3 regions of the Paenibacillus sp. FSL R5-0908 genome follow, and region 3 is predicted to be linked to each of the others. Evidence: riboswitches for the same ligand, from Rfam matches in the RefSeq annotation. Region 3 holds a riboswitch; each other region holds the start of a gene.
The links. Region 3 has a riboswitch for cobalamin ahead of MKZ09_RS05170 (DUF4430 domain-containing protein). Riboswitches for the same ligand answer to the same signal wherever they lie in the genome.

Region 1 (4,560 bases), 170 kb from region 3:
GCCTAATGCCCAGCCGCCAGCTTCTGCTGTACCTTTTTTAACCTCTTTATCTAAAATGTACTGAACCAGTTTTTCTCTTGTGGTCTGTTCTGTAACTCCATCAACTACAGGGATCTCATAGTTGTGGCTATCTAGCGCGATCAGAGCAAAAATCGGACCATTGTTGCCTTGCTTCTGGATATATTGATAATCAGCCAGTGCTTTTCTCAGATCATATCCCGCAACATTTGTGATATTTTTTCCGATAGAGGTAAGCCCTAGAATCGCTCTGGAATTCTCTGTGCTTTTATTGGCGTCGAGTTTTCCATCCTCTTTAATGGTTGATGCTATTTTCGTTGCTACATTGTTGTAATAAAGATCGTAATAACCGTTAGGTACTGTATAGTTCGCCCGAGCCAAAGAAAGGATTGACCATTCTCCACTGCCTGTTCCAAACGTTGGATTCTTTACAGTATTTAGAATATAGGCAAGGCTTTTATTTAATTGTTGTTTGGCTACTACAGTAGTAGGTTGTTCTAATTGCACATCATTCATATCAAAGAGACGGTTGCTATGATTGATCAGACGATCATAGGACACAAGAGCATACGTACCTTGGTCCGTTGCCATATTGTCTACTTTGCCTGTGAGGATATGCTTAAATCCACCCTCAGGTGCAGCAAAGCTAAGCAGTGCATCAATAAGCGAATTTCCACTTTTAACAAATCTAGTGTCCGTGTGCGGATCTATGCCTACACCAGTTAAGGCTACAATTACCTGTGAGATACTTTCGCTGCTAGTGCTTCCCCAGCTTGTAAATCCGCCTTGATTGTTTTGGTTATCGGACAGCCATTGAATGGCCCGATCCACGGCAGCTTTTACATCATCACGGGTTGCATAATAAGGTGCAAGAGCTTGCATTGCCATCGCAGTCATATCGACATCGGCTTTGGTTACGCCTAATGCCCAGCCACCGGCCTCTGCTGTACCTTTTTTAACCTCTTTATCTAAAATGTACTGAACTAGTTTTTCTCTTGTGGTCTGTTCTGTAACTCCATCAACTACAGGAATCTCATAGTTATGGCTATCTAACGCGATCAGAGCAAAAATCGGACCATTATTGCCTTGCTTCTGGATATATTGATAATCAGCCAGTGCTTTTCTCAGATCATATCCCGCAACATTTGTGATATCTTTTCCGATAGAGGTAAGTCCTAATATTGCTCTGGAATTCTCTGTGCTTTTATTGGCGTCGAGTTTTCCATCCGTTTTAATGGTTGATGCTATTTTCGTTGCTACATTGTTGTAATAAAGATCGTAATAACCGTTAGGTACTGTATAGTTCGCCCGAGCCAAAGAAAGGATTGACCATTCTCCGCTACCTGTTCCGAACGTTGGATTCTTTACAGTATTTAAAATATAAGCAAGGTTTTTATCTAACTGTTGTTTGACGGCAACTGTAGTTTCCAGTTTGTAAGTAACCTGATAAGTTACATTTGTTTTGTTTCCAGCTCCGTCAAGAGCCGTTACAGTAATTGCATTACTGCCTGAATTCAGAGTAGCTTTGTACTCCCCATTTGCAGGTGATAAAGTAACTCCATTCAGCTTCACTTCTGGAGTAATGTCACTATATACATTGTCTGTGACAGCTACTTTGAAGCTTATTTCTTTATTGGATACTTCCTGTTTATCTTGTATGCCACTTACTGTAATAACAGGGGGTTCTATGTCTAATGCATTGTTAAGACCGACAAGCGCATGATCTACACTTATTTGAGAGCTTGCCATGTTTTCGAGCACGGAATAGGCTTGATAAACTGCCGATTGCACTACTGGTCTGTCCAAAATAGTTTCTTTATTAGGGGCACTGTTAATCTCGGCGATTTCTGCAGTTAAAGCATCCTTATTGGCAAGTTGAACTGGGATTTCCCCCCAGCCGCCAAGATCAGAACCATAACCATAAGTGGTGAACTGAGTTCGAATGATGTCACCGTCTTGAGGCTTATAATCGGTCATCCCAAACGGAGGAAACACATTATTTACTGCATACATCCAACCCGACATGGAGGTATAGTCAAACTGACTTAACCACTCTGGGTCTGCTTTAGTGCCGACTGTTTTCCCATCGGCTGAAATCATATCTAAAATATATTGTGGAATATTGACTTCACTTCTGCCACTATCTTTAACTTCTGATAAATAAAAACCACTATCTATATTTCCTAAATATCTATAATTCCCATCACCTAGCGCACGTGTTATTAAAGATGCGCCATTATCGCCTTCATAAATCGGAACTTTAATAGGTTCCTTAATATACCCTTGGCCTAAGGAGAATTTCTCTACGGATACAGATACATACCCTTTAAGGGTAGAGCTTGCTCCATCTGCTTGAGCCGGGATTACACTTGTAGAGAATGTCGTAATAAATACAGCTACAATTAGTAACCACGCTAAAAACTTATTTTTCTTCATTTTTCCATAACCCTTCCCTTCATACCTATGATAAAAAACAGAATAAACTTTTCTTATAACCACAAAAAAACCACTCAACATAAACGTCAAGAGGTTAAGATAGTGAACCACAATAATCGCTGGCCAACACTATTCAAGCACCTCTCTATCGATCGTAGAGTTTGATGGTGTAACAGAAAAAGGCAGATATTCTGGCTCAAGTATCATCACCCTTGCTGCCTTCCCAGTTTCCCAGTGGCATTTTGCAAGGACTCCTCTTTCACAGCGGCGGGACCGCGCGGGATTCACACCCGCTTTCCATTTAACCAATCTATGATTGTACTTCCGCAACTATCATAGTTGGCACCTATTTCTAATTTTAAATTTTCATGCTTCATCATAACTAATATATATGCTTTTGTCATGTTATATTTCTTTTTTGTATAACGGGCAGCTAGAGATAATCCTATTGAATAACCAATTTCTACGACTAGGGGTTATTTAAATAATTTCTTTATCCAACTGTGGGGGAAATCAGTTTAAATCACTAATTCTTATATGAATTTACCACAAATTAGTAAGGTACTCGCTAAGTGTATTCTATGTTAGGGTATATTAAGAAAGCGTTTACAAAATAAAAAATGGAGGTGTTTATGTTCATCTAACCACCAAGTACAGCGTCAAAGCCAGGTCCAAGCATCCTAAATTATCTCACAAAGGAGAATTCAATGACTACGCGAATCCAGAAATCCTTCTTATCATTGACACTTGTCACCGCTCTTCTGCTCTCTCTGTTCTCATCCATGGCCGCAGCTGCAACTAAGGACGAGCAACAAGCTAAGGCAGCGCCAAAGAGTAAGATCCAATCCTATGTAGACGAAATGCAGCCCGGATGGAACCTTGGCAATACTTTAGATGCTACAGGTGAGGATGAAACCTCCTGGGGCAATCCACGTGTGACCCAAGATCTTATTAAAAAGATCGCCGCTCAAGGCTATAAAAGCATTCGGATTCCTGTGACCTGGGATACTCACATGGGTGCGGCACCAGACTATACCCTAGAAAAGGCCTACCTCGACCGTGTGGAAGAAGTTGTCGGCTGGGCACTGGACGCCAAGCTTTATGTCATGATTAATGTCCATCACGATTCCTGGCTATGGGTAAGCCATATGGAAGAAAAACACGATGAAACGCTGGCACGTTATAATGCAGCTTGGACTCAAATTGCCGATCGCTTCAAGGACAAATCCGATAAGCTGATGTTCGAGAGCATAAATGAACCTCGGTTCACCGATGGTGGAAGCACAGACGAAGCAAAAATGGAGCAAATGCTTACTGAACTTAATAACTCCTTCTATCAAATCGTGCGGAAATCCGGTGGGAAAAACGACCTCCGCCCACTTGTATTACCTTCATTAGAGTCTTCACCTACGCAAACAAGAATGGATCATCTCTATAAGACGATTACGGCTCTGAACGATCCAAATATTATTGCGACCGTTCACTTCTATGGCTTCTGGCCTTTTAGTGTGAACATTGCCGGCTACACCACGTTTGAAAAAGATACAAAAAACGATATCACTCAAACTTTTGATAACGTTTACAATACATTTGTAGCTAAAGGCATCCCTGTCATCGTCGGCGAATTTGGTTTATTAGGTTTCGATAAAGACACGGGTGTGATTGAACAGGGCGAGAAGCTTAAATTCTTCGAGTATCTGACTTATTATTTGAAAGAAAAGAAAATGACTTCCATGCTCTGGGATAACGGGCAGCATTTCAACCGTAAAACTTATAAGTGGTCTGACCCTGAACTCCACAATGTATTAATGTCTGGTCTGAAGGAGCGTTCCTCCAGCACCGAAAGCGATTTGGTCTACCTAAAAAAAGGGGCACAAATCAAAGATACCAAGGTTAAGCTAAACCTGAACGGCAATAAGCTAACCACCATTAGTGCCAACGGAAAATATCTGACCAAAGGTAAAGATTACACCTTAAATGGTGAGGAGCTCATCCTCAAAGCCAGTCAACTCAAAAAGCTCACAGCTTCCCAAAAATACGGTGAAAATGCCGTGCTGACTCTGAAATTCAACAAGGGTGTTGCGTGGAGACTTAAGGTCATTGTGT
Region 2 (4,560 bases), 4.2 Mb from region 3:
GCAGCGCTGAATCGATCTTCGTAGCTTTCCACAGCTCCCAAGAACCAAAACGCGCAGAAGAAACAGATTGCAAAACTTTCGAAAGTAAATAAGTAAATGCCTGAAGGGACCCTCCACGGTTCCTTCTTTTCTTTTTCATTCTAACAAGATTGAGAATTATTATCAAGTAGCTGATATAAAAAAATAAGTGAACTAAAAAGCCAGGGTAATTTACCCTGGCTCTAATTTATTTATGTCTATTTAGAAGCAATAACCCCTGACTTTTCCCTCGCAATAGCCGCAGCTCTTACCATGTTACGAAGTGCATCCTCTGTCTCCTGCCAGCCACGTGTTTTCAGACCGCAATCCGGATTAATCCAGAACTGTTCAGGATCCAGCACCCGCAGCGCACGATCGATATTCGCTGTCATTTCTTCTACAGCCGGAACCCGCGGGCTATGGATGTCATACACTCCAAGACCGATTCCTTTATCATAGTCCTGCTCCTCAAAGCTGATAATCAGCTCCCCATGGCTACGTGAAGTCTCGATGGAGATTACATCAGCATCCATAGCCGATATGGAATCGATCATGTCATTGAATTCGCTATAGCACATATGCGTATGAATTTGTGTCGTTGCCTTCACATGGTTCGTAGCAACGCGGAACGACTTCACTGCCCAGTTCAGGTAATGCTCACGGTCTTCTGCCTTAAGCGGAAGTCCTTCACGTATAGCCGGCTCATCCACTTGAATCATTTCGATACCTGCATCTTCCAGCGCTTTTACTTCATGGCGAAGGGCAAGAGCAATTTGATTGGCCACCTCTTCCCGGCTGAGATCATCACGTACAAATGACCAATTGAGGATCGTTACAGGGCCCGTCAACATTCCTTTAACCGGAAGCTTCGTCAACGATTGTGCATAGACACTTTCTTTTACAGTCATAGGCTGTATAAATGCAACATCCGCGTAGATCACCGGTGGCTTAACGCAACGGGAACCGTAGGATTGAACCCAGCCATTACTAGTAAACAAGTATCCATCCAGCTTTTCTCCGAAAAACTCCACCATATCTGTACGCTCGAACTCACCGTGGACCAGAACATCCAGACCTAGCTTTTCTTGGAAGGTAATTGCATCCGCGATCTGCTCACGAACAAATCCATCATAACGCTCCTGATTCCAGACCCCTTTACGCCATTTCAATCTCGCCTGACGCACTTCTACTGTCTGCGGGAAGCTACCAATTGTAGTGGTTGGCAGAAGTGGAAGCTGCCATTTCTCTTGCTGCACCTTTAAGCGCTCAGCAAAAGGCAGACTGCGTTGGTCCGGTAGAGCTGCAAGTGCAAGCACTTGCTCCGCCACATCCTTACGGCCACGCTCAGGTAGTGCGCGGAATGCTGCAATAGCTTCACGACTAGCGGCCAGCGCTGCTTTAGAAGCTTCTCCTTTATCTGCGAGGGCTGCTCCGAGCAGACTAAGCTCTGCAAGCTTCTCATCGGCAAAAGCTAACGCATTCTTAACTGTCGCCTTCAGCTTCACCTCACCTTGAACGGTGACTGGGACATGCAGCAGACTGCAAGAAGGCTGAAGAATAAGACGATCAAGCGGCACATGAACGCTGAGCTTTTCTACCAGTTGCAGCTTAGCGTCTAAATCGGAACGCCAAATGTTCCGTCCATCAATAATTCCGGCACCCAGCCATTTGTCCTTCGGCCAGCCAAGACGTTCGATAGAAGCCAGATTCGCTCCACCATCGTGCACAAAATCAAGACCCAAGCCTTGAACAGGCAACTCTAGCAGTGCCTCCAGCGGTTCAGCAGCTTCAAAATACGTCTGTAAAATAATATTCAAGCCCGGCACGGAGCCGGCAATTTCTGTGTATATCGAGTTAAGCAGTGTTAATTCTTCTTTACTTATGCCTGTAACAATCGCTGGCTCATCGATTTGTACCCAGCTTACCCCTTCTTGCTTCAGTTCCTGTAGCAGTTGAACATAGACTGGAACAAAACGTGCAGCAATCTTGGCGATATCTGCCGCTGCGTAACCTTTGGACAGCTTAAGGAAGGTATACAGACCTAAAAGTACCGGTTTACCTTCAATCCCTGCCTGCGATTTAGCAAAACGATAAGCCGCTAGAGGTTTATTTTCAGTCAGGCGTGGTGTTTGTGTGCCGATCTCTGGAACGATATAGTGATAGTTCGTATTGAACCATTTGGTCATCTCACAGGCAGTAGCCTCAGCATTACCACGGGCCATTGCAAAATAAAGATCAAGCCCGATGTCGCCGCCATCATACGTGTACCGTGGAGGTACAATTCCAAACATAACAGCCGTATCCAACACATGATCATAAAATGTAAAATCATTTACCGGAATAAGCTCAATTCCTGCCTCTTGCTGGGTCTTCAAATGCTGCAGCTGAATTGCTGCCATTTCGGAGCGGAATTGCTCCTCATTTATTTTCCCCTGCCAGTAGGCTTCCAGTGTCTTTTTCCATTCGCGGTTCTTTCCGATTCTCGGATATCCAAGATTGCTTACTTTTACTTTATTCGTCATCTCGATACACTCCCTCTTCAATCTCTTATTTCAAACTCCAAAGCTACTTGCTTTCCTATAAAAAAGAGCGCCCTTCCCTAAAAAAGTCAAAGGGAAAGACGCCCATGATATACCCATGGTTAACGTCTAACACCTCCCTATCTTCCGTAGGTGAAGCAGTGCTGTTGAAACAGGCAGGTCTCCTGGCTAGCGGCGTCAACATCTTGAGCAGTCTTCCCAGCAGTAGTAAATTGCCAGTGACCTCTGTTGCTCGAGATTCTTCCGTTACAGTGGCGGGACCGCATCGGCTTCGAACCGAATTTCCCTATTAAGCCTACCGAATTACTATTTTCCGGTCAGCACCTGTCTCCGATATCTTTCATCATTTGAGTGTCTTAATCTGATGTCATCATACGTGAAAGCCCCGGCAATCTGCAATAGATTACTGGGGCTTCTGTTATATCGATTCCTTATAACGGACTTAGAAAAATACGAAATATACTACAGCAGCAAGAATTATACGGTATATAGCAAACGGTAAGAGCTTGATACGATTGATCAGTTTTAAGAAGAAACGCATCGATAACAGCGCAAATAGGAAGGCACTAATAAAGCCAGCAATAAAAAACGGCAACGCGTCCATGGTGAAATATTGCCAGTTTTTCATCAGTGACAACAGACTGGCACCTGCCATGATGGGTACTGCCATAATAAACGTAAAATCAGCAGCGGCCCGATGGCTCATCCCGAGGAGTACGCCACCAGAAATCGTCGAGCCCGAGCGTGAAAATCCAGGCCATAACGAAAAACACTGTACAAGACCTACACCAAGTGCCTGTTTGTATGTAATCTGATCTACACTCTCAGTTCTGATCTTCTTTGGCCCAAACAGATCCGCAATAATCATTAATATAGCCCCGATCACTAGACCAATTAACACCGTTGAGGTAGAGAATAAATGCTCATCAATATAATCATTAAACAGAACACCTAACACACCTGCAGGCACTAACCCTACCAAAACCTGAGTCAGCTTGAGGTGCCCGCCCTGCTCCATCTGCGGTAGCTCCTCTGTTACAGGATCCAATTGCTTACGGCTGAAACGCTTTAAGCCTAACAAATCAATGAACCGATTTCTAAAAATCACAACAACCGCTAATATTGAACCCAGTTGAATAACTACTTTGAAGGTATTTGCCGTATATTGTCCAAATAACGCCTGTGATTTCAGCCACATATCATCAACAATAATCATATGACCCGTGGAGGATACTGGAGCAAATTCGGTTAAACCTTCAACAAGCCCCAAAATAATGGCTTTAATAATCGTTAATAGCTCCATGTGTTTCCCTCCTTTTTAATAATCATTTCTATTATCAGTCCTCCACCCGCTTAGCCCTCAGTGTTCATTCTCCGGCTGCGTTTGCGGAAGTACAGAAACCCAATAATAACTAATCCGCCAGCAATTAGTACATAGACTACATTGGAGTACACATCCATGTACATGGCAATGTCTTCCCAGGATTCGCCCAAAGCCGCGCCAATAAGCACAAGCAGCAAATTCCATCCCAATGTGCCAATCGTTGTGAAGATCATAAACACTCCAAATTTCATGCCCGACATTCCCGCCGGAATCGAAATCAGACTGCGGACCAGCGGAACCATCCGACAAAACAATACAGTCCAATAGCCATATTTATCAAACCAGGCGTCAGCCTTGTGGATATCTTTTTTACTGATCCGAATTAGGCCACCCCAGCGTTCAACCAGTTTCTCTAACCGGCTCACATCCAATAATCGTCCAATATAATAGAGGATTACTGCACCCAGTAGTGAACCAGCCGTGGCAGCAATAATTACACCAGGGATCGTTAAGCTCGTCGTAGTCGTCATAAATCCTCCAAAGGGCAGGATCACTTCTGAAGGAATTGGTGGAAATATATTTTCAAAGGCCAGCATCAGAAAAATACCGAAGTAACCAAACTGCTCCATAAAATCTGTAATCCATGCTTGCATCTTGTTACCCCCATTTCTCATATCA
Region 3 (4,560 bases):
GCCCTCTATTCCAGTTGTTCGCACAGACCGCAGCCCGGATCCAATCGCAGGCTTACGCTTGCTAGGGATTGATGAAGGGATATTCAAGGCGTTATTGCAAGCGGTAATGCTCTCTGTAGCAGGTAAGAAAAAAATCTACGTGGCTCTAAACGTACCTATCACCGAGTTGTCCGCGCGGGCGGTGGAGCTTACAGAAATTCTGTATAGCGTGCTGCCGTATGAATTCCGCCGTAGATTAGGCGTGATTACGTATGCGAATGAACCGCAAAGCCGTAAATATATACATCTTAGCTTTGTGGAAAAAGGTTCACTTCGTCCCGGTGACCGCAGTATTGAGAAGGATTATACCTTTGATTTGGCTTCCGGACGGATGGGGAATGTCGATTTTGGCGAGTCCCGCCAGCCTTATGCTGATTTGGTATGGAAGCTGTTACTGCTGAATCCAGGAGATATTAACGACTTCGTAAGCTTCGCCGATCAGATTCTGCGTGGAGAGAGTCCTGAGCACAAGCTATCTCTTTCTTTCTATAATGAGCTGGCTATCTTTTATGAGATTGAGCAAGGGAACGAGCATTTATATACGGAAAACAAGAGTGCGGTGCTAAGTGGTTTGCTTTCATACCTAAAGCCAGACGGTGCAATTCATTCTAGAATCCGCTTGAATGATATTTTCTTAGAACGGTTTGACCGGGAATTTGATCTGATTCGGCAAAGAAATGTGCCAGATCCAGCGATTATGGAATGCTTTAAAGAGTATTTTGTACTTAAGGATCACAATTACAGGGTAAGAATCGTGGATTATTTCATCAATGGGATGCTTCATAGTGTGGAAGCGGGCCGCAAGGATATTTTGAGTGCTGCTTACGGGATCATTGAGAGTAATGATGAGTTAAGTGCAGCTTACTTCCAGCGCGTGATGTCTGAAACTTATTTCCGTAAGCAGCTACTTGAGCCTTATATGGAATCAAGACTAGCTGCGGCGTCCAGATCTGCGGATATTCTGAGCTTTGTGCTCCATTGGGGGCGGTTCCTGCCTGTGGCGTTAGAGCAGTCTTTTGCTCAAAATGCTGTGAAGGATTATTTGCTAGAAAAGCTCCAGCTGGAGCATGATCCGGTGGCTTCTGTGGCGGAAATTCATGAAATTGTAGATAAGGCAGAAAAAGATCGCCGTAAAGGAACAGGAGTTGCTCCTAAGGCACTCTCCCTAATGCAGGATCTTGCTGCTTCAGCAGATAGATTCTTACTGAACCGCTTATCGCTTTCTGATATGACGCAGGAGGAGCTTCTGGAGGTAGTTTTTTTACGATATGGTAATGTTGTCGATTGGCAGCCGCCACTGGATAGGATTAGCAAGCAGAAAGAGAATGCGCTGCGTGCAGCTTACCGCTGGTTTGGTGAAGAGAAGCCAAATGAAGAGATTTTTACAGGATTGTCTCCGCAGGAACTAGACGATGTGCAGCTACTGGGTCGTCGTTTGCTAAAAGAGGCACGTGTTCTGGAACCCTTTGAACGGCTTCCGCTAGCCTTTTACTATACAACTCAGCGTGAAGGGGGTCCGCTGGATTACGATGCGCTTCTGGAGCTGTTAAAGCGTAAAGCCGGTTCCGACAAAGAAATCATCTATCGGTTTTTTGCTTGGTCGCAAGGAAATTCTTTATTTAAGGTTTCGAATAAAAAGCTGCAACCGGGTTACCGTAAGGCGATTCTGAAGTATTTCCTGAGCAGTGATCGTGAAGCGTTCAAGAATCGGGAATTCCGAAAGAACTATGTCGCGGCAGCTCGGCCTGCTCTGCAAAATGTGTACAATGAAGCCCGCTCCCAACTGGCTTCCCCGCTGGCGCGCTGGATCAGCCGCAGCCGATTTCGACTCTTAATCTCCGGCTCCATTACGGGTATTCTGGTGATTATTGCAATTATCGTATTCAGTATGCTGCGTCCGGATGATACGAAGACGGCTCTGCCGGGAACAAGCCCTGAGCCGACCCCTGTTCAGAGTGCAGGCAATGTGCTGCCTCCGGCTTCAGTATACTTGAAGGATCAGAGCGGCGAAGGAGATAAGGGGAGCAGCATATTGGTGTTCACCTTCGCAAGTGCAGATGACTGTGTGCAGTTTCAACCGACTGAGATTAGTTTAATGTCTTCGTCTACAGAGATAGATAAAAGCTTTAAGGTCGCTGCTACGAATGGGACTTGTCCAGTGCCGTCAACGGATGGGACGGATGAGAGAAACGCCGATGACGAGTCAGATGCCGCTGGCACTACTGGAGGAACAGCAGAAGGTGCAGATGCTACTAATGCTGTAGCTGATGTATCTCCGTCTCCTACGCCTTCCTCTGATGCTGAGGATAGCACTGGGTTGCCTTCCGCAACAGCTGTGACTGAAGGGGAACAATCTTCCTATCAGGTTGAGGTTACATTGGAGCCTGGAGCGACAATTTTAGAGAAAAGTATGATCAAAGCCGGAAGATTTACATTGATCGTAGATCCCGATCCTAATATTCCACCAGCTTCTGATTCAAGTGCTGAACCTTCCCCAACTGCAAGTCCGGAAGGAACAGCAGAATAACAAGCTTTCTGAACAGCAATACCTACCGGCAGGTGGCGTAATGCTGTTCATTTTTTTGCTGCCCATACTAAGCTTTTCTATAGACATGCTATGTATTAATAGATATGATTATGGATGTCAAAATAAGATACTACATACTGGAAAAGGTGCAGACTCTATCAATCTAGTCGTCTGCTTAAAAGGGAAGTCCGGTGCAAGAGTCCGGCGCGGTCCCGCCACTGTATGTGCGGAGTTTTTCTTCTATAAGCCACTGCCCCTAAGGTAGGGTGGGAAGGTGAAGAACAGCGATGAAGCATCAGCCAGGAGACCTGCCTTTTTCGTGAGCGTTTCTATTCTTCGTGGGGTAAGAATGTGGAACATATACAGATGGACTGTTGGCAGGAAGCAAGCGCCTCAGCCTCGATTTGTAATCTTCCCTGACCGCCCTCTAAAGGGGCGGTCTTTATGTTATGCGTCTTATTCCCAGCAGTACCCATTCTTATACAGAAAGAGGTTAAACAATGAAGAAAATCATGTCTTCCAAGTTTGTAGCACTTGGGCTGGCCTTATTCATGGTCATTTCAATTCTAGGAACATCTCTTGCTCCGGCAGGACAAATATTTGCAGAAGCGAGCGCTGGCTCCGGTCTGGAAGCAACTGCTGCGGAGCGGATTAATGTTGCGGATGCGACTTATGCGGCTGCAGAATATCTCTTGAAAGGTGGCGTGCAATCGGATTGGCAAGCTATTGGATTAGCGCAAGCAGGATATAAGCTGCCAGCCAGTTACCATTCAGAGCTTGAGAAAAAAGTAAAGGATGCAGCTGGAAATTTCGCCAATGTAACCGATTATGCTCGAATCGTGCTCGCAGTGAGAGCGATTGGTGCAGATCCTACTAGCTTTGCTGGTAACGGAACGACTCCTGGCTATAATCTGATTGAGAAAATTTATAATAACAGCAAGCTCAGTGAACAGACGCTTAATAATCCGGTATATGCTTTACTTGCGCTGGATTCTGGTAAATATAATATCCCAAGTGACGCGAAATGGACGGCGGATAAGCTCCTTACGGAGATTCTCTCCAAACAAAATCCAGATGGGGGCTTTGCACTAACCTCAGGCACAAGTGAGCCTGATATGACAGCGATAACCTTGACGGCTCTGGCGGCACATAAAAATAATCCCGAAGCCTACTTAGCAGGGCTACAAGCCGTAGCCTGGTTATCCGCAGCTCAAGATAGCCATGGGGGTTACGGTGACAGTGCTGAAAGTAGCGCACAAGCAATCCTTGGACTCACATCCTTTGGAGTTGATCCTAGTGGATTAGAATACACCAAAAACAAAGTGGATCTAATGGAGAACCTGCTCAGCTATCGTCTAGCTGATGGTAGCTTCACCCATAGCCGTGGTGGAAGCAGTAATGTTCTGGCGACAGAGCAAGGGCTTCAGGCGCTGGTTGCCTATAATTTGCTGTATAAAGGAAGCAACAATAAGCTATACGATTTTTCCAAGTCCTCCATTCAGAGCTCACTAATCTACGCTCCTGTAACGATTGAGGGGCCACAGGCCACGTTGGCACAAGGGTACGCCTATGCTGGCAACGCACTTGGAGCGTTAGAGAAGCTGGCGCTTCAAACGAACTTGCCGATCACGAATCCTTCGGGCAATTATGTGACTGGCATCGGAAATATTGTTGCTGGAAGCTTTGGTGGTTATGACGGATGGATGTATGTTGTATCGCGTGACGGAAAATGGATGAATCCCGATGTAGGTATGAGTGATTTTGTACTTAAAGATTCAGATCAGGTACTGGTTTATTATGCCGGAGATGACACTAAGCTTGTGGATTCCGTTACGCTTTCCAAAGCAAATCTTAAAGAGGGCGATTCTTTTACCGTCACTGTAACTAGTAAGACGTGGAAATGGGACGCTGCTACGAACACTTCCTCTCCTGTAACTGCAAAAGCTGCGGGTGTTCAGGTCCAAATTGGAGCTCAGACGGTAACGACGAATGCT

Region 1: linked by a shared signal. The riboswitch ahead of MKZ09_RS04495 (S-layer homology domain-containing protein) and the one ahead of MKZ09_RS05170 (DUF4430 domain-containing protein) in region 3 are both predicted to bind cobalamin.
Region 2: linked by a shared signal. The riboswitch ahead of metE (5-methyltetrahydropteroyltriglutamate--homocysteine S-methyltransferase) and the one ahead of MKZ09_RS05170 (DUF4430 domain-containing protein) in region 3 are both predicted to bind cobalamin.

What each region holds. Positions count from the first base shown of each region.
Region 1 is NZ_JBBOUV010000001.1:987,065-991,624, reverse strand. It holds gene MKZ09_RS04495 (S-layer homology domain-containing protein) at 1-2,454, opposite strand, end outside; cobalamin riboswitch at 2,619-2,819, opposite strand; gene MKZ09_RS04490 (cellulase family glycosylhydrolase) at 3,162-4,560, shown strand, end outside.
Region 2 is NZ_JBBOUV010000001.1:5,374,349-5,378,908, forward strand. It holds gene MKZ09_RS24470 (DUF1540 domain-containing protein) at 1-92, shown strand, start outside; gene metE (5-methyltetrahydropteroyltriglutamate--homocysteine S-methyltransferase) at 237-2,540, opposite strand; cobalamin riboswitch at 2,696-2,901, opposite strand; gene MKZ09_RS24480 (undecaprenyl-diphosphate phosphatase) at 3,001-3,861, opposite strand; gene MKZ09_RS24485 (DedA family protein) at 3,912-4,535, opposite strand; gene MKZ09_RS24490 (FtsX-like permease family protein) at 4,553-4,560, opposite strand, start outside.
Region 3 is NZ_JBBOUV010000001.1:1,155,512-1,160,071, forward strand. It holds gene MKZ09_RS05165 (GAP1-N2 domain-containing protein) at 1-2,566, shown strand, start outside; cobalamin riboswitch at 2,694-2,896, shown strand; gene MKZ09_RS05170 (DUF4430 domain-containing protein) at 3,067-4,560, shown strand, end outside.